DNA from 2 places in the Actinoplanes ianthinogenes genome. Region 2 is predicted to be linked to the other one. Evidence: predicted binding sites of a transcription regulator. Region 2 holds the regulator's gene; the other holds the start of a gene.

Region 1 (14,618 bases), 4.5 Mb from region 2:
TCGCCGACCTCGTCGACGATCCAGACCTCGGTCGCCGCCCATCCGATCATCGAGCCGATCAGCTCCACCACCTCGGCGAGCACCTCGTCGGTGGGCTCCGCACGGGAGAGGAGCTTGGAGATCTCCAGCTCGCACTCCTTCAGGCGGGTGGCGTCGCGCAGCGCCGTGACGTCGTCCATCGCCACCAGGGCGACGACGTCGACGCGGCCCTTGAGCGGGCCCGCGTACATCCGGAAGGTCCGCGCCGGGGTGCCCGGCACCCGCATGACGACCTCCGCCTCGCAGACGCGCTGCCCGCGCAGTGCGCTGACGAGCGGATTGCCGGCGTCGGTCAGCGGATTCCCGGCCGGGTCCCGCAGGTGCAGCCGCTGTGGCCACTGCTCGGCGCGGGCGCCGACGAGCCGGTCGCCGGCGATCGCCCGCGCCGCGTCGTTGCACAGCACCGGCCGGCCGAGCTCATCGCAGCCGAACACCGCGGTCTTCAGGCTGTCGGCGAGCACCTGCATGGTCTCGTGCTGCTGTTGTTGCATCTGCCGGCGGGCCAGAATCTCGGCCTCCGCCTGCCCGATGCTGCGACGCAGCTGCTCGGTGAGCCGGCCCAGCTCACCGCCGGCCGTCTGGGCCACCATGAACGCGGTGACGTCCTCGGCCCGCTGCACGATCAGGTGCAGGCCACCGTGGGCGTCGAGGACCGGGGCGTGCATCGGCGCCCAGTACCGGGTCGCGAAGCCACCGCCGGGCTGCGGGACGTCGTACTTCTGGACCGGCATCACGTCCGGGGCGCGGTCGTGCAGCACCCGCCGCAGCGACGCCCCGATCGCCTCGACGCCGTGCGCCTCCGGATCATCCGGGTTGTCGGGAAAGGCGTCGAAGATGTACCGGCCGACGATCTCCTCACGGCGGGTCATGGTGGCCGCGAGGTAGGCGTCGCTCGCCTCGACGATCGTCAGGTCCGGATCGAGGATCAGTAACGACGTCGGAGTACGCCGAAACAACAACTGATAGTCGATCACACCTCACTCTAGAGCAGTACGGGATGATATGTCTGATCTTCAGCCGGAGGTCAGCGACCCTCCGCCAGCCTGGTCAACTTGGCCACGTAGGCCGGCCAGTCGTAGTCACCGGGGATGTTCGTATTGCCCGGATGCAGGCCGATCGCCTGGTCGTGCTGCTCGCGCATGATGTCCGCCTGGCCCGCGTGGCGGGACAGGTCGTAGATCACCCGGACGACGATGTGGTGCAGGGTCACCGGCTGCCCGTCCGGCCACCAGGGGACCCGCCCCAGGGTGTCGAGCGGCAGCTGTTCGATCGTCTCGTCCGCGAAGGCGCCGACCCGGCGGTAGAGGTCGATCAGCCCGTCTTTCGTCTCGTCCTCCCGCGCATACCAATCCGCTTGCGGGTCCTTGTCGTAAACCGCCAGGTCCACCAACTCCTCCGGCGTCGGGAACTCGCGCCCGAACGTGGGCCCGAAGTAGCCGGCCTCGACGTTGAGGCAGTGCTTGAGAACCCCGAGCAGATTGTTGCCGGTCGGCGTGCGGGGCATCCTGGCTTCGCGTTCGCTCAGCCCGTCGAGCTTCCAGATCAGGCTGTCGCGCGCCTCCTGGAGGTAGAGACGCAGCGCGGACTTCGGATCGCTCAGATCAACCATGGCCGCAGTCTGCCCTCCCCGATCAAGTCGGTCAGCCGGCTTCTCCCCCGCGACAACCATTACGCCAGGTGACGCTCGAACCAGGTGCCCCGTTTCCCGCCGAGCTGGGCGGGATCGGCCGGGCCGACCGGCACGAAGCTGGCCTTGGTCAGGACCCGCTGGGACGCGACATTCTGGCGGGAGGTGGCGGCACGCAGCATCCGCAGCCCGTGCCGGGTCGCGGCCAGGTCGCAGAGCTCACGGACGGTCGCGGTCGCCACGCCGCGGCCGGCAGCCTGCTGCGCGACGCGGTAGCCGAGGTTCGCGGAGCGGTCGTCGACGTCGAACAGATTGAAGCGGCCCAGGATCGCGCCGTCCGCGCCGACGAGGACGTAGAAGGCGCAGGCGCCGGTCTCCTGCTCGGCCAGCGCGGCCGCGTGCCGGTCGGCGAACCGGTCGAAGAAATCGTCGCCGCGGTCCGAGATCGAGGCGGCGAAGTAGGCCCGGTTGGCCAGCTCGAAGGCCAGGACCGCGGAGGCGTGGCGGGCATCCAGCCGTTCCAACTCGGGCATCGCCCGACTCTAACCGGATCCGAGGACGTGCGAGGACCCCGGCGAACCGCCGGGGTCCTCGGGTGGTGCGCGGGTCAGGAGAGTGCTGTGCGGATCAGGAGAGTGCTGCGCGGGTCAGGAGTTGATCGCGGCGTGCTCGCTGGAGTTGACCGCCACGCTTACCTTGCGGGGCTTGGCCTTCTCCAGCACCGGGATGCGCAGGACCAGGACACCGTTGTCATAGCCGGCCTGGATGCGCTCGCTGTCGAGCACGTCGGACAGGATCAGCTGGCGGGAGAACACGCCCAGCGGCCGCTCCGACGTGTGCACCTGCGCGTTGTCGCCCAGGTCCAGCGGCCGGCGCTCGGCCTTGACCGTGAGCACGTTGCGCTCGATGTCGATATCGATGCTGTCCGGGGACACGCCGGGCAGGTCGAACGCGACGATGAACTCGTCGCCCGTCCGATACGCATCCAGCGGCATGGTGACCGGCCGGGACCAGGTGCCGGACTGGGGGTCGCCGAACACCTGCCGGGTCCACCGGTCGAGTTCCCGGAACGGGTCAGTGCGCACCAACATCGTGTCCACCTCCGAAATCTCTCAACAACAGGGGTGCCAATGCGCTCACCCACCGTTGTAGCATGTCATCGGAACGACGACAAGTGGATTGTCATTCAGACGACGACGAGGCGGCGATGAACGTCGACGATCATCACCAGGCGCAGGCGGCGCTCGCGCTGATCCTGACCACGGCCGGCAGCACGCCGGCCGCTCCCTCCGAGACGGCGCTGGCCGCACTGATCGCGCTGCGTCACCTGCGTGCCCAGCTCGACGCCAGCGAGCCGCAGCTGATCGCCGCCGCCCGCGCCGCGGGGGCCAGCTGGGCCGAGCTCGCCCCGGCGATGGGCGTGGCCAGCCGGCAAGCCGCCGAGCGGCGTTATCTGCGGGTCCGGCGCGGCGCGCTGGACGACGCCACCGCCACCGGCGACCAGCGCGTCACCGCGGAGCGCGACCGCCGCGCGGGGACCCGGGCGGTCACCGACTGGGCCCGGGACAACGGCGCCGACCTGCGGCAGCTCGCCGGGCAGATCACCGCCCTGACCGATCTGGGCCCGCACGCGCAGGACAGCCTCGACCGGCTGCACCAGGCCCTCGGCGACAGCGACCCGGCCGCCCTGCTCCCCCTGCTCACCGCCGCCCAGCAGTATCTGCCGTCCCAGCACGCCGCACTCGCCGAGCGCGTCAGCACCGTCACCGGGGACGCCGACCAGGTCCGCCGCGTCACCCAGCGCCGGCGCGAGAATCAGCGCCGCACGCCCCGCTGACCCGTCTTTCGACCGCTCGGCGACGCCAGCAGACCGCTCACCCCTCTGGCACGCATCGACGTTGACAGATGCACGAGCGGGGGGTGAGGCTTCGGGCACCCGCCGGGACCGCGGCGCGTCCGAGGCATCAGCGGCGTGAAGGCACAGATCCGGGACTGCGATGGCGGGGCCAACCGGAAATGGAGCTGGTCATGAGACGACTCGCAGCCCTCATCCTGTTCCTCGGCGCGCTCTGCCTGCCCTCCGCCGCCGCACAGGCGGCCGAATCCAACGGCGGCGTACGCGTGATGCCGCTCGGGGACTCCATCACCGACGGCTACAACGTTCCGGGCGGCTACCGCATCGGGCTCTGGCAGCGCCTCGCCGGCAACGGCACGCTGACCGATTTCGTCGGCTCCGGCTCGAACGGGCCGGCCGGCCTCGGCGACCACGACCACGAGGGCCACTCGGGCTGGCGCATCGACCAGCTCGACGCGAACATCGTCGGCTGGATCCGGCAGGCCGACCCGCGCACCGTCCTGCTGCACATCGGCACCAACGACATCGGGCAGAACCACGACGTCGCCAACGCCCCGGCCCGGCTGTCCGCGCTGATCGACAAGATCCGGGCGAACGCCCCGCAGGTGCAGCTGTTCGTCGCGCAGATCACCCCCACCGCGAACGCCGCGAACGAGCAGAAGACCCAGACGTTCAACGCGGCCCTGCCCGGCATCGTCGCCCAGAAGGGGCCGCTCACCCACCTGGTCGACATGCACTCCGCGCTGACCACCGCCGACCTGGCCGACGGCCTGCACCCGAACGCCGGCGGGTACGACAAGATGGCCGCCCGCTGGTTCGCCGCGCTCCAGTCGGTGCCCGGCAGCCTGGCCACGCTGACCACCCCGCCGGTCGGTGGCACGGTCGTGCTCTCCAACCCGCAGTCCCGGCGCTGCCTGGACGACAGCAGCGGCAACGGCACCGACGGCGCCACCGTGCACCTCTGGGACTGCCACGGCGGCGCCAACCAGAAGTGGACCCGCACCGCGGCCGGTGAGCTGCGCGGCGCCGGCGGCAAGTGCCTCGACGTGTACGGCAACGGCACCGCCAACGGCACCCGGGTCACCGTCTGGACCTGCCACGGCGGCGCCAACCAGCGGTTCACCTTCGGCGCCTCCGGCACGATCACCGGGGTGGCCTCCGGGAAGTGCGTCGACGTCAACGCCGGCGGCACCACCAACGGCACGAAGGTGCAGATCTGGGACTGCAACCGCACCGGCGCCCAGGTGTGGTCCGCCCGCTGACCCGCCACGTCACCGGACCGGTCCTGAACAGGTCAGGGCCGGGTCGTCGCCGGGTCGTCTGCTAACGGCAGATCGGCTTGGCCGGGGGCCGCCCGCACCGCAATGGTGGAGGCGGCCCGTCCGGCCGAACCGAAGGAGCAGGCCATGCAACAAGCCATCAGCGGCACCGTCGACGACCAGGTGGCCGTCCAGCTGCTGCACCAGCGCATCATCGTGCTCGGTGCCGAGGTCGACGACCCGATCGCCAACCGGATCTGCGGGCAGCTGCTGCTGCTGTCCGCCGAGGATCCGCAGAGCACGATCAACCTGTACATCAACTCACCGGGCGGGTCGGTCACGGCCGGCCTGGCGATCTACGACACCATGCGGCTGATCCCCAACGAGGTCAGCACCCTGGCGCTCGGGCTGGCCGGCAGCATGGGCCAGTTCCTGCTCACCGCGGGCACCCCGGGCAAGCGGTTCGCGCTGCCGCACGCGCAGATCCTGATGCACCAGGGCTCGGCCGGGTTCGGCGGCACCGCGGCCGATGTGGAGATCTACGCCAACCAGCTGGAACGTCTCGGCCAGACGCTGCTGCGACTGACCGCCGAGCACACCGGCCAGCCGTACGACACGGTGGAGCTGGACAGCCGCCGCGACCGCTGGTTCACCGCCGAGGAGGCGCGGCAGTACGGCCTCATCGACCACATCATCGACAGCGTCGACGACGTCCGCCCGAGCATGACCCGCCAGCCGATGGGACTCTCCGCATGAGCCAGTACACGATTCCGACGGTGGTCGAGAAGACGCCGAGCGGGGAGCGCGCCTTCGACGTCTACTCCCGGCTGCTGGCCGACCGGATCATCTTCCTCGGCACCGAGATCGACGACGGTGTCGCCAATGTGGTGATCGCCCAGCTGATCCACCTGGAGTCCAGCGGGGAGCAGGAGATCGGGCTGTACATCAACTCTCCCGGCGGCTCGTTCAGCGCGCTGACCGCGATCTACGACACGATGAACTTCGTCCGGTGCGACATCGCCACCATCTGCGTCGGACAGGCCGCCTCGTCGGCCGCGGCGCTGCTGGCGGCCGGCACGCCGGGCAAGCGCTCGGTGCTGCGGCACGCCAAGGTCACCCTGCACCAGACCACCAGCCAGGCCCGGGGCACGCTGCCGGACCTGGCCGTGGAGGCCAAGGAGGTGGCCCGGGTGCGGGCCGAGATGGATCAGATCCTGGCCGAGCACACCGGGCACCCGGCAGCCAAGATCCGGGAGGACACCGACCGCAAGATGGCGCTGTCGGCGCACGACGCGGTCGCCTACGGCCTCGCCGACCGGGTGATCACGCACCGCGAGCCGCGGGCGTACCGGCTCAACGCCGCCTGACAGAGATGATGTTGGTGAGCACCTCCCGCCGGGGTCTGACCCACCGCCTGACTGACTTCGGGTCCTTAACGAGATTTGTCGGCCCTGGTCGGGAGGTGCTCATGCACTCATCAGGCGTGGCGTTGTGACTTCATAGGAGCCTGGCCAGAGGCCCCATCTCTGTCTTGTCCGCGTTGCCCGGCTGGTGCGTGCCGCCCTGCCCCCAGTCACGAACGACAGGACGACGATGCCCTCCATTACACCTGACGACGCCGCGATCGACGTCTTCGGTGGCGTCGACACCCACCAGGACACCCACACCGCCGCAGTGATCGACCTGGTCGGGCGGGTGCTGGGCACCCAGCAGTTCCCCGCCACTGCGGCCGGATACTGCGCCTTGCTGGCCTGGATGCGTGCACTCGGCCGCCTCGGCGGTGTAGGCGTCGAGGGCACCGGCGCCTACGGCGCCGGGCTCACCCGGCTACTACGCGATCAAGACGTCACGGTGATCGAAGTCGACCGGCCTGACCGCAAGACCCGCCGCTTTCAGGGCAAGTCCGACCCGATCGACGCCATCCAGGCCGCCAAGGCCGCCCTTGCCGGGGAGCGCACCGGTGTTCCCCAACAGCGTGACGGCCGGGTCGAGGCCCTACGCAACCTGCGCGTGTCTCGGCGCAGCGCCATCGACCAGCGCGCCGACACCCAGCGTCAGATCAAAACCCTGATCGTCACCGCCGCCGACGACCTGCGCACTCAGCTCCGCGGCCTGAGTGTCTCGAACCTGGTTGCCACCTGCGCGAACCTACGACCCGAGCGTGCCGACGCCGGCTCCCCGGTCACCGCCACGAAGATCGCGCTACGCTCGCTGGCCCGCCGCCACCAGCAGCTCACCATCGAGATCGCCGACCTCGACGAACTCCTGGAGCCATTGACCGCCGCGATCAACCCCGGCCTGCGCGCCGCGAACGGCGTCGGCGCCGATGTCGCCGGCCAACTCCTGGTCACCGCCGGGGAAAACCATGACCGGCTCGGCTCCGAGCCGGCGTTCGCCATGCTGTGCGGCGTCGCGCCGATCCCTGCATCGTCGGGCAAGACCACCCGCCACCGCCTCAACCGCGGCGGCGACCGCCAAGCCAACAAAGCCCTCTACCGCGTCGTACTCTGCCGCCTGCGCTGGGACCCTGACACCCGCGCCTACGCCGAACGACGCACCAAAGAAGGCCTTTCCAAAAAAGAAATCATCCGCTGCCTCAAACGCTACGTCGCCCGCGAGCTCTACCAACTCATCACATCAAACGACCTCGAACTCGCCGCTTGACATCCATAGGAGCATCTCTCAGGCGGCGAGCAGGACGACCTCGCCGGCGCCGGAGCTGCGCGGCATCCGCGCGGCCCGGTGCGGGCGGGCGGCCTCCAGCCGGACCCGGGCGGTCTCCAGCCGGACCACGGGGGCGCGGTGCACGACCAGGTCGCGTCCCACCTCGGCCAGCAGGTCGGCCAGCTCGATCCCGAGCGAGTCGCAGACCGCGGCGACGATCTCCGAGCTCGCCTCCTTGCGGCCACGTTCGACCTCGGAGAGGTACTGCACCGAGACACTGGCGTCCCGGGCGACCTCGGCCAGGGTCCGCTCCTGCTCCCGGCGCCGCCGGCGCAACACGTCGCCGACGAGCGTCCGGAGCAGGGGCCGGGAGCGGTGCATCACGTCTGCCATGCGCCGACCGTAATCACTCACCGCTCCCGGAAGCCCGCGGTTCTGCCAGAGGCAGAGCCGCGTCAGGCCGCCGTGACCACACCGCCGGAGACCGGCTCCAGCGCGGTGGCCAGGATCTCCCGGACGTCGGCGACGATGTGCACGGTCAGCGCGGCGAGCACGTCGGCGGGGACGTCGTCGAGGTCGGGCTCGTTGCGCCGCGGCAGGTACACCTCGGTGAGCCCGGACCGCTGGGCGGCGAGCAGCTTCTGCTTGACGCCGCCGATCGGCAGGACCCGGCCGGTCAGCGACACCTCGCCGGTCATCCCGACCTCGGCGCGCACGTTGCGGCCGAGCAGCAGCGAGACCAGCGCGGTGGTCATCGTGACGCCGGCGGACGGACCGTCCTTGGGCACCGCGCCCGCCGGCACGTGCAGGTGGATCGGGTGGTCCAGCTGCTCCGGCGAGATGCCCAGCTCCTCGGCGTGCGCCCGGACGTAGGAGAGCGCGATCTGCGCCGACTCCTTCATCACGTCGCCGAGCTGGCCGGTGACCGACAGCCCGCCCTTGTCGCCGGGCAGCAGCGACGCCTCGATGTAGAGCACGTCGCCGCCCATCCCGGTGACGGCGAGACCGGTGGCCACGCCGGGGACGGCGGTCCGCTCCCCCGACTCGGGGGTGAACCGGGGCCGGCCGATCAGGTCCTTGAGGTCGCCGGCGTCGACGGTGGCCGGCAGCTGCCCGAGAGCGACCTTGCGGAACGCCTTGGCCAGCAAGCGCTCGAACGAGCGTACGCCGGCTTCCCGGGTGTAATTGGCGGCGATCTCGCGCAATGCGTCCTCGGTGACGGTCACCTCGCCCTCGCTCAGGGCGGCCCGCTCCAGCTGCCGGGGCACCAGGAAGTCGCGGGCGATGGCGACCTTGTCGTTCTCGGTGTAGCCGTCGATCGCGATCAGCTCCATCCGGTCGAACAGCGCCTGCGGGATCGTCTCCAGGACGTTGGCCGTGGCGATGAACAGCACGTCGGACAGGTCCAGGTCGAGGTCGAGGTAGTGGTCGCGGAACGTGTGGTTCTGCGCCGGGTCCAGCACCTCCAGCAGCGCCGCCGCCGGGTCGCCGCGGTAGTCGCTGCCGACCTTGTCGACCTCGTCGAGCAGCACCACCGGGTTCATCGAGCCGGCCTCGCGGATGGCCCGCACGATCCGGCCGGGCAGTGCGCCGACGTAGGTGCGCCGGTGCCCGCGGATCTCCGCCTCGTCGCGCACGCCGCCGAGGGCGACCCGGACGAACTTGCGGCCCAGGGTGCGGGCGACCGACTCGCCGAGCGAGGTCTTGCCGACTCCGGGCGGGCCGGCCAGCAGGATCACCGCGCCGGAGCCGCGGCCGCCGACGGTCGCCAGGCCGCGCTCCTCGCGGCGGGCGCGGATGCCCAGGTATTCGACGATCCGCTCCTTGACCTCGTCGAGGCCGTGGTGGTCGGCGTCGAGGACGGCGCGGGCCGCGGTCAGGTCGGTGGTGTCCGTGGTCCGCACCGCCCAGGGCAGGTCGAGCACCGTGTCCAGCCAGGTCCGGATCCAGCCCGCCTCCGGGTTCTGGTCGCCGGCGCCCTCCAGCTTGCCGACCTCGCGCAGCGCCGCCTCGCGGACCGCGTCGGGCAGGTCGGCCGCCTCGACCCGGGCCCGGTAGTCGTCCTTGCCGTCCGGCTCGCCCTCGCCGAGCTCCTTGCGGATCGCCTTGAGCTGCTCGCGCAGCAGGTACTCCCGGTTGCGCTTCTCGACCGACTCCCGGACGTCGGCCTCGATGGTGTCGTTGACCTCGGACTCGGTCAGGAAGGCCTGGGTCCACTCGATCAGCAGCCGCAGCCGGGCCTCGACGTCGGGGGTCTCCAGCAGCTCGCGCTTGCGGTCGTTGGACAGATACGGCGCCCAGCCCGCGGTGTCGGCCAGGTCGCCGGGGTCGTCGATGGCGCTGACCGACTCGATCACCTGCCACGCCTCGCGGCGTTGCAGCACCGAGACCACCAGCTGCTTGTATTCGGCGGCCAGCTCGCGGGCGTGCTCGCCGATCGGGCCGGCGACGACCGGCTCGGCCTCGACCCAGAGGGCCGCGCCGGGGCCGGTCACGCCGCTGCCGATGCGGGCGCGCACGCCGGTGCGCAACACGGCGGCCGGCGATCCGGTGCGGGACTTGCCGACCCGGCGGACGCTGGCCACCACGCCGTGCGAGGCGTAACGGTCCTCCAGCCGTGGCGCGATGAGCAGTTCCGAGCCGGCCGAGGTGCGAGCCGCGTCGACGGCGGCCTGGGCGGCCTCGTCGAGCTCGATCGGGACGACCATGCCCGGAAGCAGAACGATGTCTTCTAGGAACAGCACGGGAAGGCGTTTGCTGGTCACCCGGTACCTCCGAGGGGTTGAGTCTGTCCTGCTCAACTCCGACGGGCACCGACCTCTTCCGTTGTTCACTCTCGGCGAAAACCAACGGGCCGCAGGTTGCGCTTCTTCCCTGCTCAAGCGGCACTTACGGTGGTCTGACAACTCAACCGTTGAAGTCCGACCGCGGATCACAGAGCGATCCGCAGACCCCATTCGGGTACGCCCGGACGGCGCCCGCCTCGGCCTGTTCGCGTGCACGGAAGCGACCCTGCGCAACCCGGACGGACCCGCACTGGCGGCCGAGTCGGTGCAGGTGGAGCGAGCCTTGCCCATCTGCCGAGTCACGCGGTCCGGTAGTGGTAGGTGCGCCCGCCGTCGCCTTGGGTGAATCCGTCCGGCCACAGGCCCAGCGACAGCGCGGTGTCGACGATGAGCGCCATGCCGAGACCGCACTCGCCCGGCGCATTCGGGACCATCTCTGAGCGGAAGCCCTCGGACATGGATCCGACCAGTTCGATACGAAGCACCAGTACGGACTGTTGAGGACGGGATCAAGAATGTCAGAAATGGACTTCGCAACCGAGTACGCCACCGGGCTGTTGTTCGCCGCTGATGTCACCGAGGCGGCAACCTGGCCGGAGCGCGGTACACACGGCGCCGATCAGCTGAAAGAGCCGTACCTGCAGGACCTGCTCAGTAACCAGCGGAACTACGACTGGTGCGACAATCGGCAGGACGTGGATGTCGCCGTGAACGGCGCGTTGCGGGCGACAGTCGACTACGTCGCCCGCCGACACGCGCTGTCGCCGTCCTCCGCCCCCGGCCAGCCGCGGCAGCTGTGGCCCGATCTCGACGAACGGCTCGCCGCGCTCGCGAACGCACTGCACTTTGCCGCATCCGCGGCCGAGAAAGCGTGGCCGCACGAGCTCGACTTCGTGCTCGAGCCGTGGCTGCGCCGCCGGCTGGCCCGGCTGCTGCAGGCGCCCACCCCCACCGAAGGCGTAGGTACCTTCGAAGCCCGGATCCGCCACGCGGTCACCGTCACCCATCGGTACCGTCACGTACGCTACGAACTGTTCGGCGACCGGACGTGGACCGGCAGGCCCGAGGCGTCGTGGTGGTGTCCCGACGACGATCTCGCCGCGCGGGCGCCGTTCGATGGCTACGCCCACGGTGATGTGCCGGTGTACGCGCTCGTCCTCGACGACGCCTCCTCGCGGCGCGCCGGAGAACTCACGGTCTGCACCGGGCGCTCCGAGGAGGCCCGGACCTACCGCTTCGTCGTTATCGACGGCGAACCCCAGCTGCCCGACGGGTGCGATCCGGCGGTCCATGAGGCGGTCACAGCGGCGTTGACCGCGTTGGGCGTGCTACCCGCGCTGCCCGCACCCGGCATTTCCGATCCTCAGGCAGGTTGATCTCCGGTCGCGAGCGACGAGATCCCGGACCCGGCGCTGCTGGCGCAGGCGCGGGCACGGACGCGAGGACCGCGTACGAGGACGCGGGCCGGTCAGCGGCCGGCCCGCGCCCGCCGACGTCACCGCCGGCGCATTGCCAAGATCGCCACGACGAGCACCACACCGAAGACGATGATCGCGAGCTGGACGGTCCGTTCACTGCTGGCGTCGGCAACCTTCATGATCAGCGCAATGCCTCCGGCTGACCCACCGGCGACACCGAGTGCTTTCAGCGCTACGTGGTCGCGCTGGTCGGGAGGCTCCTGGCTTCGCAAGGTGTTCCTGGCTACAGTCATTTAGTTGCTCTCCTGCCTGTTGAGGGCTGAGTGATGTGCCTGGCGGTACTTCCCGGGAGAGCAGCACGACGGCCCGCCTGCCAGCGGGCCGTCCTCGTTGCCGAGGACCGCGGCCGTCGCTGCGCCCACCTGATAGTCCTTGCTTCGTCATCGGTTGTCTTTTGTCGTGGGACGACAGGAGACAAACCGATGTGGATCGCACGGGAACGCTCGGTGAAAAGCGACACCCGTTCCTGCCACCGCGAGTCAGCGCCGGGGATCCGGCCGACCGGCATCGCGGTGGGCCCACCCAGGCGCGATCTGGCTCGTGCGGCGGCAGCCAGCCGGTTCACCGCGGCTCGGCCCCTCGAACATTGCTGCCAATGGTCAATCCTCCGATGCGGACGGACAAGTCGATGTCCGCGGCATCATCTTCCCGGCATCATGGTCAACGCAAGAAGTACTAGACTTCTTGGTCAGCACGCACGGCCGGTACGCCGCAGAATCCGTCCGGGCCAATCGACGCCACAACGCCTCGCGCTTTCTGGATCCACTTGCCTTTTCCCAGGCCAACGGGGGCGGCAGCCACGGTATCGTCGCCGTTGCAGCCTTGCCGGGAGACCGCACAGTTTGCGATGGCGAGGGCCGTTTCCAGGCAGCGCCGCGACAGTTCTGCGACACCTGATTCCCACGCTTTTGGTGCTGTCCGCCTCGATTTTCGTGGCATTCCGCGAAGTTGCTCGGTACCGGCACGAGTCCGTGAGTCCAGGGCTGCGCGTCGGACAGGTGTAGTGGATCGGTGCCGGCTGCCCGGGCATGAGGCGACATCCCCTCCGGCGCCGGCCTCCACCGGACCAAGTCCCAGTTAGTCTATGGGTATGGGGGATGGCTCTGCGCGGAGGAGTGCGTGTGAAATTCCAGGTTCTCGACATCCTGCCGAACCTCACGAACCCGGTCACCGGGCGGGAGATCCGGCCGGACGAGCGCTTCTCGCAGGCACTGACGTCGGCGCGGTACGCCGAGGAGTTCGGTTTCGACGCGGTCGGGATCGGGGAACGGCATGCCGGCGCGTTTCTGTCCAGCGGGGTGAGTGTGCTGCTCGGGGCGGTCGCGGCCACCACCAGCCGGGTCCGGGTCACGACCGGGGTGTCGGTGCTGTCGATCCACGACCCGCTGCGGGTGGCCGAGGACTACGCCACCGTCGACCAGCTCTCCCGGGGCCGGCTCGACCTGGTCATCGGCAAGGGCAACGAGCTGCGCCAGCTGCCGATGTTCGGGATCACGAACGGCGACCAGTGGGACGCCCTGGCCGAGAAGTACGAGCTGCTGCGCCGGCTGTGGCGGGAGGAGGAGGTGACCTGGGACGGCCGGTTCCGCGAGCCGCTCGACCGGGTCACCAGCCTGCCCCGGCCCTACGCCGGCGCCCCGCGCGTCTGGCACGGCTCGGCCACCACGCTGACCTCGGCGGAGCTCGCCGCCCGCTGGGGTGACCCGCTGTTCTCCGCCAACGCCATCCAGCCCCGGGACAACTACACGGTGCTGATCGAGCACTACCGGCGGCGGTACGCCGAGCACGGCCACGACCCGCGGTTCGCCTATGTCGGGGCGGGCGCCGGGTTCCTTTACCTGGCCGACACCACGCAGCAGGCCCGGGAGGCGTTCGGGCCGACCTACGAGCGCATCGTCGAGTACTTCAACCAGCCGGGCAACCACACGCCCGGCAACGAGATGACGTTCGCGAGCATCGACGACGCGATCGCCCGGGGGCCGGTGCTGGTCGGCTCGCCGCAGCAGATCGCCGAGAAGATCCTCTGGTTCCACGAGGCGTTCGGGCACGACCTCCAGTCGTTCAGCCTGCCCACGATGATCCCGCACGAGCAGCAGCTGGCCATGCTGGAACGCCTGGCGGCCGAGGTGCTCCCGGTGGTGCGCAAGGCGGCGCCGACGACGCTGTGGGGCGACGACGACCCGTACGGCGGGCGGCCCGCGGCGTACGGGCGTACCGTCGCGGACGCCGCCGCCGAGATCGAGAAGACCCGGGCCCGGTGATGCGGGCCGTGCACGTCACCCGCTTCGGCGGGCCCGAGGTGCTGACCCTGGCCGAGGTCCCGGTCCCGGTGCCGGCGGCCGGGCAGTCACTGGTCACGGTGGACGCCGCCGGGGTCAACTTCGCCGACACGAGCCGGATCGCCGGGAGCTATCAGCCCACGCCGCGGGTCCCGTTCGTGCCGGGCACCGAGGTGGTCGGGCGCACCGCGGACGGCCGCCGCGTGCTGGCGACCACGTTCGAGGGAGGCGGGTTCGCCGAGCGGGCGGTGGTGGACGACGCGACGACCGTGCGGGTGCCCGACGGGGTGGGTGACGCCGACGCGCTGGCGCTGCTGGTGCAGGGCCTGACCGCCTGGCACCTGCTGCGCGGCTCGGCCCGGCTCGGCCCGGGCGAGACGGTCGTGGTGAACGCCGCGGCGGGTGGTGTCGGCTCGTTGCTGATCCAGCTGGCCGGGCACTTCGGCGCCGGCCGGGTCATCGCCACCGCCTCGACGGCCGCCAAGCGGGAAGTGGCGCTGTCGCTCGGCGCCGACGCCGCGGTCTCCGGCGAGGCCGACGGCTATTCCGAGCGGATCCTCGCGGCCAACGCGGGCCGGCCGGTCGACGTCGTTCTGGACGCGGTCGGCGGGCCGGTGTTCGGCGCGGGCCT
Region 2 (14,618 bases):
ACGGTGCCCGGGCTGCCCGAGGTGCCGGACGAGGACTGGGACGCCCCGCTGGCGCGACGGGCGCCGGCCGCGCCGGCCGACGACCTGTGGAACGCGCCGGAGTTCCCGCGGATCCCCGACACCCCGGAACCGGCCGGCTCCGCGGAGCCCGGCCACCCCTCGGACGAGGCGGAGCCGACCGATGCCGAGGACGACGAGCCGTCCGGCAGCGACCGATCCTCTTCGGACAATCCGGATTCTTCAGATGACGCCGATTCTTCTGACGGCTCGTGGGACGCCGACCCGCCCGGCGACGAGCCCGACCAGAACTCGTCGTACCACGACTCCTCGAGCCACGACTCCTCACACCACGAGTGCGAGGCCGTTCTCCGTTCCACCGTCATCGACCGGCGACGAAGCCGGTCCCGCTCCAGCCGGAGGTCAGCAGTGACCGAACGCCCGCACGTCAACGCCGCCCGGGTCGTCGCGTACAACTACGGCGACAGCCGCAACGTCCGCCGCTCGATGACCCAGCCCCGCTCGGACGAGAACCGCATCACCAACCGTCCGTACCGCGGCCACCACCGGGCCGAGCACACCCGTCACGACGAGAACACCCCGGCCCGCCAGCGCAGCTCCCGCGTCGGCCGGCACCACGCCGACTCCGCCGGCGAGCACCGCCTCAACCACCGCTGATCAGTCGTCGGTGAGGCGGTCCCGGTTGGCCTGCAGCCAGGCGTCGATCGCGTCCGGATCGTTCGGGTCGACACCCTCGGCGATCAGCTGGGCGACGGCCGCGGTGGCCGGGCTGCGCCGTTCGCCGGTGGAGTAGAGGCGGACGAACTCCGGCACGAGTTTCTCCACCTCGGCCGCGGTCTCGGCGATCGCGGCCGGTGGCAGGCCACGCCGCCAGGTCGCGTACTCCGACCAGGCGCGGACGACCCGGGGCAGCATCGCGGCGTCGTCCATGTCCAGGACCGCGCGGCGGTGCACCCAGTCGAGCAGGAACAGGCCGGCCACCGCCGGGCTCCAGCGCAGCGGGTCGGCGCCGGGCAGGGTGGACGCGTGGTCCATCAGCAGGCCGAGGCAGAACTGCAGGGACGGCTGGTCGGCATCCGGCGCGGCGAGCCCGGCCCGGGCCGCCTCGGGCGAGGCCAGGAAGTTGCGGATCAGCTCCGGCACGTTCCGCCCGGCCGGCTCGCTCAGCGGCGGGGTGGTCGGCGCCGGGAGCAACGCCAGCCGGGCCGCGGCCAGCGCCCGGTCGGTGGCCAGCGAACCGTCCGCCGGCAGGTCGCCGAGCTCGTCGGTGACCCGCAGGTGCCGGTCCACCTCGTCACGCAGCAGGCCGGGGTCCTCGTCCCGGAACCAGGTCAGGTCGTCGTGCTCGCACAGCGCCCGGACCTGGGTCAGGATCCGCTCGGCCGACTCGGCGACGAACACGTCCCGGACGATGCCGATGTTGTGGTCGACCAGGGTCACCACGGCGTGTTCCGGGCCGCCCTCGTCCTCCTCCTCGTACGCGAAAGTCACCAGGTACGAGGTCTGGTCGCCGTACACATCGCCGTAGGCATGGCACCCGGTGGCCCGGACCCGCCCCAGCTGCCCGGCCCACGACGGACCCTGCGGATCGTGCCGGACCTCGGCGGCGCCGGCGGCATCCGGCACCAGGGCGGCGAAAACCTCGCGGAGGATCGTGGCGGCTGGCTCCGGCCGCTGCCCGGTGGCGGTCAGGAACTCGCCGACGAACTCGCGGACGGCGGCCGCGCGATCGCCGTCGGCCACCGCGTAGACACTGCCGAGCAGCGCGGTGCCGAGCATCTCGGCCTCCAGCGCGCAGCTCAGCCTGGGAACATCGCGGGCCGCGTGCAGCACCGCCTCGAACGCGTTCTGGGGTGCCGGCATGCCGCGAGCCTACCGCTCGCGGCATGCGGGGGAACTACTCCGAACGCACCACGCCGAGCGCTTCCCGCGCCTGGGCGTACGCGTTGAGCACCTCCCGCACCGGCGCCACCACGAATCCCCGGCCGACCTCGGTGACCGACGCCCGCAATCGCTGCTCGGCCCGGCGCCGGGCACGTCGCCCGCCCGCCTCGACGAGCGGTTTCAGCAGCAGCCACAGCAGCAGCCCGGCGAACAAGCCACCGAGCAGCAGCACGGTCGGCAGCGGCACCGTGCCGATCTCCGGCTCGGCGAGATCGGGCAGGCCGAGCGCGCTCATCGCGTACCCCGCCACCAGCCAGACCAGGCCGGTCACGGCCGCCGCGAACAGCAGCCATTGCAGGATCCCGACCACCTGCCACCAGACCGGTTTGCGGTCGGCGCCCAGGTCGGTCTTGGCGATCGCGCGGTCCAGCGCGTCCGGCAGGTCACCGGCCTTCGACCGGGCGGCGGTGGTCAGGGCCGGCGCCCACACCACCGGCAGCGGCGCCGCGGCCCGGGCGGCGACCGCCCGCACCGACAGGCCGACCGCCGACTTCTGCGCGGCGTCCGCCGCGGGCAGGGAGGTCCTCGGCACGACGTCGGTGGAGACCGCGTCGGTCTTGACCGGCTCGCCCAGGTGCAGTTTGCGCAGCGGGTCGGGACGCAACCGGCGCAGTCCGCGCACCAGCGGCCAGCCGGTCGCCGCGGCGGCCCGGTGGCGGTAGGCGGCAGCGGTGGCGTCGGCGACCGCGGGCACCCCGGCCGAGGCGGCGAGCGCGTCGGTCAGCTGCCGTACGGTCGTCCGGTCCACCTCGTCCTCGGCGGCCGGCGGCCCGATCATCTCGGCCAGCTCCTCGCCGACCGCGTCCAGGTCGGCGGCGAGCCGGCGCAGCGCGGCCTGCCGGTCGGCGACCGTGGTCTCCAGCGCCTCGCGCAGGTCGGCCAGCATGCCGGGCTGTTTCGCCGAGGTGGCCAGCACCGGCGCGCCGGTCAGCCCGTCCTCGTCGAGCAACCGGCGCAGGTCGGTGAGGACCGCGTCGGTGTCGGTGGTGCTGAGCCGGTCGGCCTGGTTCAGCACGACGATGGTGACCCCGGCGTGCGTGGCGAACTGGGAGAGGTAGGCGCGGTGCAGGATCCGGTCGCCGTACTTCTGCGGGTCGACCACCCAGACGATCTGGTCGACCAGCCCGAGCAGCCGGTCCACCTCCAGCTGGTGGGCGCGCTCCACCGAGTCGAAGTCGGGCAGGTCGAGCAGCACCAGGCCACGCAGCGAGGCCTCGTCGTCGCCGTCCAGCGCGCTCTCCCGGACGAACCGCTGCCGGGGCAGCACGCCGATCCAGTCGAGCAGCCGGCTGGCCGGCTCCAGCGGACCCCAGACCACCGCGTGCGCGGTGCCGGTGGTCGGCCGGCGCACCCCGACCGGCGACAGCTTGAACCGGGCCAGCGCGTTGAACAGGCTGGACTTGCCGCTGCCGGTGCTGCCGGCGAGCGCCACCACGGTGTGGTCCAGCGACAGGGTGAGCCGGCCGCTGGCCCGTTCCACAATGGTGTGCGCGCTGACCAGCTCGCTGTCCGGCAGGTACGCATCGACCAGCCGGAGGAACCGGGACAGTGCCTCCAACCGCCGGGTCAGCCCCTCGGCGTCCACCCGATCGTCCTCGGGCAGGGCATCCCGCGCTTTGTCCACCAGACTCATGACCCCGATCCGGTCAACGCGATGTCCTTCCTGGCGCTCTCCACCTCGGCGGCGGCTCGGCGCAACAGTGTGCCGGGTTCTGCCTCGCGGCGCACGGCGGCGGTCCGCTCGGTGAAGCGAGCGGCCTCGGTGTCCAGCAACTCGTCGAACTGGGCGATCAGCTCGGTGCGGGCCCGGGTGGCGAGGGTGCGGATGGCCTGGTCACCGAAGACGGCCTCGAGCACCTTCTGGGCGGCGACCGTGGTGCCGGCGGCGGCCGCCACCTCCAGCCCGGTCGGGATGAAGGCGGTCGCGGTGAACACCGCGATCATCACGGCCAGGCCGGCGCCGTTCACCGCGAACGCGGTGCCGCGGGCCACCGAGCGCTTGTCGCCACCCTCACGCCGGACCAGGTCCAGCACCCACAGCTGCCAGTCGCGGACCAGCCGGTCGGCGCGCTCCGGCAGGCCGGCCGAGGCGGTTTTCAGGTCGTCCCGCAGCAGCGCCTCGCCGGCCGGGTGCGCCTGCCACGAGGCATAGGCCTGCTCGGCGGCGTCGGTCGCCACCCCGCGCAGCAGCGTGACCAGCTGCGACTCCAGCGCGACCTGGAGGCTGCGGCTGTGGCCGGGACGGCCGGTGACCGCCGCGACGAACTTGTCGCGCAGCTGCCCGACCCGCGACTCCAGGCTGCGGGCGAAGTCGCCGGTCCCGACGAACTCCTGCCAGCGGGCCAGCACCTCGCCGCGGAGCAGCCGCCCGTCCTGGAGTCCGTCGCGCACCGTCCGCTTGGCCGTCTGATAGGCCGTGCTGACCCGCTCGTCCAGGGCCTGCGCGGTCCGGGTCTGCTCCTCGGCCGCCTCGGCCAGGCCGTCGACGGCCGGCGCGAGGGCGGCGAGCGCGCCGTCGAGGGTCTGCCGGACCACCGTGTCACGGGCCGCCGGGTCGGCCGAGAGCTGGGCGAACCACTGCTGCATCGGCTGGATCACCTCGGCCGGGAGCATGCCGCGGGTGTCCAGCTCGGACTCCGGCAGCACGAACAGCGGGGCGTTGCCCAGGTCGTTCTCGGTGAGCATCTCGCCCAGGTGGGCGGCGATCTCGGCGGCCGCGTCGAGCGGCACCCGGTCGAGCACCAGGGCGATCACCGTGCCGCGCAGCCGGGCCGTCTTGAGCAGCTCCCAGGGCACGGCGTCGGCGTACCGGGCGGCGGTGGTGACGAACAGCCAGAGGTCGGCGGCGGCCAGCAACTGGGCGGCGAGCTTGCGGTTGTGGTCGACCACCGAGTCGACGTCCGGCGCGTCCAGCAGGGCCAGGCCGGGGCCGATGCCGCGGGCGCCGACGACCTGGAGGGAGTTCGGGTCGTTGCTGGTCTTCACCGTGCGGATCAGGCCGGGCAGCAGGTGCGGCTGCTCGAACCAGCCGAGATTCTCCGGGTGGGACACCAGGACCGGTGAGCGGGTGGTCGGGCGCAGCACCCCGGAGCTGGTCACCGGCTCCTGGACCAGGCTGTTGACCAGCGTCGACTTGCCGGCGCCGGTGGATCCGCCGACGACCACGAGCATCGGCGCGTCCAGCCGGGCCAGCCGGGGGATCAGGTAGTCGTCCAGCTGCGCGAGCAGTGCGGAACCGACCCGCTCGGCCTCCTCGGCGGAAGGCAGCACCAGCGGGTACGAAACCATGCCGAGCGCCGCCCGCAGACGGCTCAGTGCCGCCGCGAGCCTGCCCACGGCCGGGGGTTCGACCGGTGCGGTGATGGCGTTCTCCTTGTTCGCCAGACGGGCCGGGCCGTTCCCCGTACCATCGGAAAGGTCTGCGCGCGCCGGGCTGACCTGGGCTTTCTTGTTCGATACGGCGGGGACGGCGGATAGGGCCGACGGACCGACCGCGTCTCCGTGCGTCGTCACGCAAACAGCGTGCACGATCTATCCAGGCCCGGCAACGGGTACCGGTATGCCGTGACCTGACAGGTATGTAGGTGATTTGGCGCGCGGCCTGGACTTGCGTCGCTCCGGCTCAACTTCGATTTGACGGTTAGCGGACCCGTGGCATCATTGAGTCGGTTCCACTCAACCCTGTTCGAACCAGCCGGTAACGAAGCGAGGAACACCATGGCACGTGCGGTCGGCATCGACCTCGGCACCACGAACTCCTGCGTCAGCGTTCTGGAAGGAGGCGAGCCCACCGTCGTCGCCAACGCGGAGGGCTCGCGGACGACGCCGTCGATCGTCGCCTTCGCCCGCAACGGCGAGGTGCTCGTCGGCGAGGTCGCCAAGCGTCAGGCGGTGACCAACCCGGACCGGACGATCCGCTCGGTCAAGCGGGAGATCGGCACCAACTGGTCGATTGACATCGATGGCAAGAAGTACACCCCGCAGGAGATCTCCGCGCGGGTGCTGATGAAGCTCAAGCGCGACTCCGAGGCGTACCTGGGTGAGACGATCACCGACGCGGTGATCACCGTCCCGGCGTACTTCAACGACGCGCAGCGCCAGGCCACCAAGGAGGCCGGCGAGATCGCCGGTCTCAACGTCCTGCGGATCGTGAACGAGCCGACCGCGGCCGCCCTGGCCTACGGGCTGGACAAGGGCTCCAAGGAGCAGACCGTCCTGGTCTTCGACCTGGGTGGCGGCACCTTCGACGTGTCGCTGCTGGAGCTCGGCGACGGCGTCATCGAGGTCAAGTCCACCTCCGGTGACAACCACCTCGGTGGTGACGACTGGGACCAGCGGATCATCGACCACCTGGTCAAGACGTTCCGCGGCGAGCACGGCATCGACCTGTCCCAGGACAAGATGGCCCTCCAGCGTCTGCGCGAGGCCGCGGAGAAGGCCAAGATCGAGCTCTCCGCCGCCACCACCACGAGCATCAACCTGCCCTACATCACCGCCGGGGCGAACGGCCCGCTGCACCTGGACACCTCGCTGTCCCGGGCCGAGTTCCAGCGGATGACGCAGGACCTGCTGGACCGCTGCAAGGGCCCGTTCGAGTCCGCGATCAAGGACGCCGACGTCAAGCTCTCCGACGTCGACCACGTCATCCTGGTCGGTGGCTCGACCCGCATGCCGGCCGTGACCGAGCTGGTCAAGAGCCTGACCGGCAAGGAGCCCAACAAGGGCGTCAACCCGGACGAGGTCGTCGCCGTCGGCGCCGCGCTCCAGGCCGGTGTGCTCAAGGGCGAGGTCAAGGACGTCCTGCTGCTCGATGTCACCCCGCTGTCGCTGGGCATCGAGACCAAGGGCGGCATCATGCACAAGCTGGTGGAGCGCAACACCACCATCCCGGCGCACCGCTCCGAGGTCTACACCACGGCGGACGACAACCAGCCCTCCGTGCTGATCCAGGTCTACCAGGGTGAGCGCGAGATGGCGGCGTACAACAAGAAGCTCGGCACCTTCGAGCTCTCCGGCATCGCGCCCGCCCCGCGCGGCGTGCCGCAGATCGAGGTCTCCTTCGACATCGACGCGAACGGCATCGTGCACGTGTCCGCCAAGGACCTGGGCACGGGCAAGGAGCAGAAGATGACGATCACCGGCGGCTCCGCGCTGCCGAAGGAAGACATCGAGCGGATGATGCGCGACGCCGAGTCGCACGCCGACGACGACAAGAAGCGCCGCGAGGACGCCGAGGCCCGCAACCTGGCCGAGCAGCTCCAGTGGCAGACCGAGAAGTTCCTGGCGGAGAGCGGCGACAAGCTCCCCGAGGACAGCAAGAACAAGATCAGCGAGGCGCTCGGCGAGCTGCGCGGCGCGCTCGGCGGCACCGACATCGAGAAGATCAAGTCGGCGCACGAGCGGCTCTCGCAGGTCTCCCAGGAGGCCGGCTCGCTGCTCTACTCGCAGGGTGAGGCCCCGCAGGCCGGTCCCGAGGGCGCCGGCGCCCCGGGTGGCGCGACCGGCGCCGGCCCGGCTGCGGGCGGCGACGACGTGGTCGACGCCGAGATCGTGGAGGACGACAAGAAGTGAGCGCCAAGGACGACGAGAACGACGGTCCGGTGACCGAGCGGGAAGTCATCCAGGGCGAGAGCGACTCGACGGCCGAGACGACTCCCGAGCAGCAATCGGGCAAGAAGCCGGTCGGCGCGCATCGCGCCCCGGAGGAGGAGGAAGTGGCCGCGGTGGCCGAGGACGCCAAGCCCGGGTTGGGTGCCGAGCTGGACGCAGTGCGTGGCGAGCTCCAGGAGCGCACCCACGACCTGCAGCGGGTGACCGCGGAGTACGCCAACTACCGCAAGCGGGTGGACCGCGACCGGGGTGCGGCGGCGGAGCAGACCACCGGCGCGGTGCTCACCGCGCTGCTGCCGGTGCTGGACGACATCGACCGCGCCCGCGAGCACGGTGACCTGGTCGGGCCGTTCGCCTCGGTGGCGGAGCAGCTCACCGCGGCGACCGGCAAGCTCGGCCTGGTCGCGTTCGGCGAGAAGGGTGACCCCTTCGACCCGAACCGGCACGAGGCGGTCGCGCACCAGACGTCCGCGGACGTCACGGAGCCGACCTGCGTCGAGGTGATGCGCCGTGGCTACACCCTGGGCGAGCGGCTGCTGCGCCCGGCGATGGTTGCCGTCGCCGATCCCGAGTGAGTTTCCGATGCTGTCCCGCCCGCCGGCTCACCGGCGGGCGGGACGGTGCCGATCAGCGGGAAGCCCATCAGCGGGAGACCCACCATGAGTCGAGGAGGTGGACCAACTGAGCTCTAAGGACTGGCTCGAGAAGGACTTCTACGCCGTTCTTGGCGTGAACAAGTCCGCCTCAACCGATGAGATCAAGAAGGCGTACCGGAAACTCGCCCGCGACCTGCACCCCGACCGCAATCCGGGCAACAAGGAGGCGGAGGAGAAGTTCAAGGCCGCGTCCGAGGCCTACGACGTGCTGTCCGACGACAAGAAGCGCAAAGAGTACGACGAGATGCGCTCCCTGTTCGGCTCCGGCGCGTTCCGTCGTGGTGCCGGCCGGCCCGGTGGTGGCGCCCAGTTCGACCCGTCCGACCTGTTCGGTGGCTTCACCGGAGCGGGCGCGGCGGGGGGTGGCGGGGCCGACCGCCGGTTCGGCGGCACCGGCTTCTCCGACATCTTCAGCTCGATCTTCTCCGGTGGCGGCGGTGGCGCCGGCCCGGCCGGGCGGCGTGGCCCGCAGCGCGGCCGCGACGTGGAGACCGAGGTGACGCTGGACTTCGCACAGGCCGTGCGGGGCACGACGCTGCCGCTGACGCTGCGCACCCCGGGCGCCTGCGACACCTGTCACGGCTCCGGGGCCAAGCCCGGCACCACCCCGCGTGCCTGCGCGAAATGCCACGGCACCGGCCTGGTCTCCAGCAACCAGGGCTCGTTCAGCTTCTCCGAGCCGTGCCGGGAGTGCCAGGGCTCGGGCAGCATCGTCGACGAGAAGTGCCCGGAGTGCCGGGGCACCGGCGGGGTCACCAAGACCCGGACGATCAACGTGCGCTTCCCGGCCGGCGTCGCCGACGGGCAGCGGATCCGGCTCAGCGGCCGGGGCGAGCCGGGCGACCGCAACGGCCCGGCCGGCGACCTGTATGTGCAGGTCAAGGTGCGTCCCGACGAGCTGTTCGGGCGCAGCGGGGACGACCTCACGCTGACCGTCCCGATCAGCGTGGCCGAGGCCGTGCTCGGCACCGACCTGCGGGTGCCCACCCTGGACGGCCCGGTGACCCTGCGGGTGCCGGCCGGCACCCCGAGCGGCCGCAAGCTGCGGGCCCGGGGCAAGGGCGTGCTCCGCAAGGAGGGCCAGGCGGGTGACCTGATCGTCACGGTCGAGGTGCAGATCCCGTCCGGGGTGACCGGCGAGGCCCGGGACGCGCTCGAGAAATTCGCGAAACTCACCCCGCCCGCGGGGCGGGAACGGCTCGAGGCGCGCGTGCGCAAGGCCGGTTAGGGACCCTCCGGAGGTGGCACATGTATGAAGAGATCCACATCTCGGTCGAGCAGGCCTCCGACGCGAAGGTCCTGATCATCTCGGTGGCCGCCCGACTGGCCGGGATGCACCCGCAGACGCTGCGCCAGTACGACCGGCTCGGCCTGGTGCAGCCCGGTCGCGCCGGTGGCGGCGGCCGGCGGTACAGCGAACGGGACGTGGCGCTGCTCCGCGAGGTGCAGCGGCTGAGCCAGGAGGACGGCGTCAACCTGGCCGGCATCAAGCGGATCATCGCCCTCGAGCAGATGGCCGGCGACCTCCAGCAACGGGTCGCCGAGCTGGAGGAGCAGCTGGCCGACGCGTACGCGCGGATCGCCCAGCTGGAGGCGATGAACCCGTACGCGGGCCGGGGTGACCTGGTCCGCCAGGAGAGGCACTCCACGGCGCTGGTGGTCTGGCGTCCGCGCCGATCTGCGGACAAATAGCAACGGCGGCCCTGATGAGGGGCCGCCGTTACTACGCGTAGTTACCGGTTGACTACCGACGGTTGAACAGGCCGAGCCGGCGCGGGTTGCGCACCAGGCCGCCCTCCATCCAGTCGTGGTGGTCGAACAGCTCCGGGCGGGTCAGCAGGACCCGCGTGTTGTGCGCCCAGATCTGCATCGGCTCGTCGCCGACCTCCTCAGCGCGCTCGACCCACTTCTTGAGCCGCCGTTTGCGCTGGTTGCTCGCATTCTGCCGGACGCCGTCCGCCGCGTAGATGTACATGCAGTGCTGCGCGAACCGCCGGGCCGGGCACTGCCGGTCCATGGCCAGCTCGAACAGCGTGGGGCCGAGCACGTCGCCGGAGATCAGCAGATCCCAGTCCCGTGGCATCGTGCTCAGCGGTACCGACTCGGGGTGGTAGGCCCATGCCTCGATCTCACCCGGCCGGGGATCGACGGGGTTCTGAAACCCCAGGAAGGTCGCCTCTCGCACGCTCAACGCCGCCGCCTTATTCACCCGTTCGCCGCGCGATCCGGATCACACTTTCCGTCGCGCTGATCGAACGTCCCAATACAGAGAGTTGTCGCGGCGCAACGGTAGCGCGATCAACGAGTGAACGGAAGTGTCAAGACTTCACATTCAGATACTGGACGGTAACTTTTTGATGACGGCGCTTGTGACCGGGTTCACTCGACGCTGGGCAGGGGTTTTCCGGTCGTACGTTGAGCGGCCATCCGCCGGCGCACCAGGTTCTTGAACCAGGCGTAGTCCGGGAGACGGGCCAGCATCGGGCCCGAGACGACCGTGATCAACACGTACGCCGTGGCGAGCGGAGCGAGCTTCGGCTGCACCCCGGAGGCGACCGCGAGTCCGGCGATCACCACCGAGAACTCGCCGCGCGGGGTGAGCGCCAGCCCGGCCCGCAGCCGGCCCGGCAACGCGATGCCCACCCGCCGGGCCGCCAGATACCCGGTGGCCACCTTGGTCAGCATGGTCAGCACCGCCAGGCCCAGCGCCGGGAGCAGCACCGGCGGCATGTCGGCCGGGTCGGTGGAGAGCCCGAAGAAGACGAAGAACACCGCGGCGAACAGGTCCCGCAGCGGCGACAGCATCTCGGTGGCGTGGTGCGCGACCGGTCCGGAGAGGGCGATGCCGACCAGGAACGCGCCGACCGCCTCGGAGACCTTGAGCTCGGCGGCCACCCCGGAGACGAACAGGGTCAGCCCCAGGACGCTGAGCAGCAGCGCCTCCGGATCCTTCACCGACATGAACCGGCTGATCGGGCCGCCGTACCGGATCGCCACCACCAGCACCGCGACCACCGTGACCACCGCGACGCCCAGCGTGCTGAGGCCGCCCAGCAGACCCACCCCGGCCAGCACCGCGGTCGCGATCGGGAGGTAGAAGGCCATCGCCAGGTCCTCGATGACCAGCACCGACAGGATCACCGGCGTCTCCCGGTTACCGAGCCGGCCCAGGTCGCCGAGGACCTTGGCGATCACCCCGGAGGACGAGACCCAGGTGATCCCGGCCAGCACCAGCGCCGCCTTCAGGTCCCAGCCCAGCAGGATCGCGAACAGGGCACCGGGCAGCGCGTTGAGCAGCATGTCGAGCACACCGGCCGGCGCCGCCGAGCGGAGGTTGCCGACCAGCTCGTCCGCCGAGTACTCCAGGCCCAGCATGACCAGGAGCAGGATCACCCCGATCTGCGCGCCGATCGCGATGAAGTCCTCGCTGGCCGAGAGCGGGACCAGCCCGCCGTGCCCGAAGAACAGCCCGGCCAGCAGGTAGAGCGGGATCGGCGAGAGCCCGAAGCGGCGACCCACCCGGCCCAGCATGCCGAGACCGAACAGCAGCGCCCCGATCTCGATGAGCAGGACGGTGGAGGCATGCACGGCAACTCAACCGTCGGTGTCGCCGGCCAGGATGGCGGTGACGCCGTCCAGGCCGTCACGGGTGCCGACGGCGACGACCACGTCGTTCGCCTCGAACTGGAAGGTGGGGCCGGGGGACGGGATGACCTCGCGGTCGCGCAGCACCGCCACGATCGACGCGCTGGTGCGGGTGCGGGCCCGGGTGTCACCCAGGCGCCGCCCGACGAACGGCGAGCCGGCCGGCAGCGCGATCTGCTCGGTGAGCAGCCCGGCGGCCTGCTGGCGCAGCCCGGCCAGCTGCCCGAGCATCAGCGAGGCGCCGAGGACGTCGGCCAGAGCCTCCGCCTCGTCGTCGGTCAGCGGGATCGAGGCCAGGCAGGAATCCGGGTCGTCCACGTCGTAGAGGACCAGGTCGCGACGCCCGTTGCGGTGCGAGACCACCCCGACGGTACGCCCGGAGGTCGTCACGAGGTCGTGTCGGACGCCGATTCCCGGCAGCGGAGTCTGTTCCACCCGTACGCGCACGATCACCACGGTATCCCGCGGCGAGTGAGTTTCGTCTCAGACGGTCAGTCTCGTTCGGCTTCGAGCTCCGCGACCGGCACGCCCGCCGGGCGGGCCGGTGGCTTCGCCACCAGCAGCAGGAGCAGACCGAGGGCGGCCAGGACCAGATTCATTCCGTACGCGAGGCGGTAGCCGTTCTGCTGCGCGATGCCGAACAGCGGCGCCGCGAGGATGTTCCCGAGCGGGAAGGTGTTGGTGAACATCGTGGTCACCCGGCCCGGGTGCTGCGGCATCATGTCCTGCACGTAGGCGATGCCCATGCCGGACGTGGCGGCGATGAACAGCGCGTTCAGCACCTGGGCGGCGCTCAGCGCCCAGATCGACTGCGCGGACGCCGCCACCGCCTGATAGGCCACCGCGCAGACGGCGCCGGTCAGGATCAGCCGGCGCAGCGGGATCCGGGTGCTCAGTGCGCCGAAGCCGAGCATCAGCGGGATCTCCAGGGCCGCGCAGAGCCCGAGGATCAGGCCGGCGTCGCCGACCGAGCCGTGCAGGTCGGTGCTCACATACAACGACATGGCCTGCACGCCGAGCACCATCGTGGTGGTGAGCAGGACGAAGCCGCCGATGATCGGGTAGATCGCGCGCGGTGGCCGGACGCGGACGCCGTCCTGCGACCCGGTGGCGGCGGGTGCCCCGATCTCGGGCAGCCAGCGCACGGCGATCAGGGCGGCGATGAGGTAAAGGACGGCGGCGGTGCCATAGACGTACCGAAAATCGGTTTTGTCCAAAAGGATCGCGGCGAGCGGTGGGCCGCCGACCCAGGCGATCGAGAAGACCGTGCGCAGGGCGCTGATCCCCATCGCGGCGTGGTCCGGGTCGTCGCTGGCCAGCACCTGCCGGGCATAGGCGAAGGACTGCGGGTAGAACGAGCCGGCGAACGCGGTCGCGGTGACGGTCAGGGCCAGCAGGACCCAGTAGTCCCGGATCATCGAGGTGAGTCCGGTGGCGGCGCAACCGGCCAGGGCGGCCGCGATCAGCAGCATCCGGCGGATCGGGCGCCGGTCCGAGATCCGGCCGATCACCTGCGACATCGCCACGCCGGAGAGCGACGCGACGATCAGGAAGGCGGAGACCTGGAACGGACTCGCGTGCACCTCGGTGCTGAGAAAGAGACCCAGGAACGGGCCGACCACCGCGGTTGCCACCCCGGAGGCGAGAAAGATGAAGCCGAGCGGGAGCAGCCGCCGCGACAGGAGGCGCGTCACCAGCCAAACGTTACGGCTGATCAGGAGAGAGCGCTTTCCGAGGTGGTGACCGTCACGCGGGGTTGCCTCGTGCGAGTTAAAGTTGAGTGGAATACGCTCAAGTCTGTGGGGTTACACCCGGTGGAAGCCGATCAGGGGAGCTCATGAACGCCGAACGCCTGACCACCAAGAGCCGCGACGTGATCACCGGCGCGGTGGCGAATGCGGCCCGCAACGGGCACGCCACCGTCGAGCCGTGGCACATGCTGTTGTCGCTGCTGGACACCGCGGGGTCGACCGCGCCCGCCCTGCTGCGAGCGGTCGGCGCCAATCCCGCGGACATCCGGCGGGCCGCCGCCCGCGCCATCGAGCAACTACCCAGTGCCCGGGGCGCCAGCACCGCCGAGCCCAGTCTCGCCCGCGAGTTCGTCAACGCGATCGGCGAGGCCGAGCTGATCGCCAAGCCGCTCGGCGACGAGTACATCTCCACCGAGCACCTGCTGGCCGGCCTGGCCCGCACCGGCGGCGCGGTGAGCCGGGTGCTCAAGGACGCCGGTGCCGGCGAGGAGACGCTGGTCACCGCGTTTCCGCAGGTCCGTGGCGGGGATCGGAAGGTGACCAACGCGGACCCCGAGCAGACCTACAAGTCGCTGGAGAAGTACAGCGTCGACCTGACCGCCCTGGCGCGCGAGGGCAAGATCGACCCGGTGATCGGGCGGGACGCCGAGATCCGCCGGGTGGTGCAGGTGCTGTCCCGGCGGACGAAGAACAACCCGGTTCTGATCGGCGAGCCCGGCGTCGGCAAGACCGCGATCGTCGAGGGCCTGGCCCAGCGGATCGTGGCCGGCGACGTGCCGGAGACCCTGCGCGACAAGAAACTGGTGTCCTTGGACCTCGGCGCGATGGTCGCCGGCGCGCAGTACCGGGGCCAGTTCGAGGAGCGGCTCAAGAGCGTGCTGGAGGAGATCCGCAGCTCGAACGGGCAGGTCGTGACGTTCCTCGACGAGCTGCACACGGTCGTCGGCGCGGGCAAGGGCGAGGGCTCGATGGACGCCGGCAACATGCTCAAGCC

The links. Region 2 encodes HspR, which represses chaperone genes until heat shock. Its sites were predicted from a motif close to TTGAGTNNNNNNNACTCAA; they were not measured.
Region 1: a site for HspR is predicted at 10,227-10,245, ahead of lon (endopeptidase La). Genes of this name have one in related genera too.

Annotation. Positions count from the first base shown of each region.
Region 1 is NZ_AP023356.1:9,258,502-9,273,119, reverse strand. Features, by position in the region: gene Aiant_RS42105 (sensor histidine kinase) at 1-995, opposite strand, end outside; gene Aiant_RS42100 (DinB family protein) at 1,064-1,648, opposite strand; gene Aiant_RS42095 (GNAT family N-acetyltransferase) at 1,708-2,199, opposite strand; gene Aiant_RS42090 (Hsp20/alpha crystallin family protein) at 2,314-2,757, opposite strand; gene Aiant_RS42085 (hypothetical protein) at 2,841-3,503, shown strand; gene Aiant_RS42080 (SGNH/GDSL hydrolase family protein) at 3,695-4,783, shown strand; gene Aiant_RS42075 (ClpP family protease) at 4,928-5,536, shown strand; gene Aiant_RS42070 (ClpP family protease) at 5,533-6,147, shown strand; gene Aiant_RS42065 (IS110 family RNA-guided transposase) at 6,374-7,444, shown strand; gene Aiant_RS47165 (helix-turn-helix domain-containing protein) at 7,463-7,837, opposite strand; gene lon (endopeptidase La) at 7,900-10,152, opposite strand; gene Aiant_RS42050 (hypothetical protein) at 10,530-10,715, opposite strand; gene Aiant_RS42045 (hypothetical protein) at 10,755-11,606, shown strand; gene Aiant_RS42040 (hypothetical protein) at 11,726-11,941, opposite strand; gene Aiant_RS42035 (LLM class flavin-dependent oxidoreductase) at 12,830-13,969, shown strand; gene Aiant_RS42030 (quinone oxidoreductase family protein) at 13,978-14,618, shown strand, end outside.
Region 2 is NZ_AP023356.1:4,803,805-4,818,422, forward strand. Features, by position in the region: gene Aiant_RS21600 (hypothetical protein) at 1-675, shown strand, start outside; gene Aiant_RS21605 (hypothetical protein) at 676-1,881, opposite strand; gene Aiant_RS21610 (GTPase family protein) at 1,916-3,595, opposite strand; gene Aiant_RS21615 (GTPase family protein) at 3,592-5,298, opposite strand; gene dnaK (molecular chaperone DnaK) at 5,680-7,533, shown strand; gene grpE (nucleotide exchange factor GrpE) at 7,530-8,147, shown strand; gene dnaJ (molecular chaperone DnaJ) at 8,254-9,456, shown strand; gene Aiant_RS21635 (heat shock protein transcriptional repressor HspR) at 9,477-9,920, shown strand; gene Aiant_RS21640 (hypothetical protein) at 9,973-10,419, opposite strand; gene Aiant_RS21645 (cation:proton antiporter) at 10,608-11,816, opposite strand; gene Aiant_RS21650 (cation:proton antiporter regulatory subunit) at 11,823-12,320, opposite strand; gene Aiant_RS21655 (sugar efflux transporter) at 12,365-13,567, opposite strand; gene clpB (ATP-dependent chaperone ClpB) at 13,711-14,618, shown strand, end outside.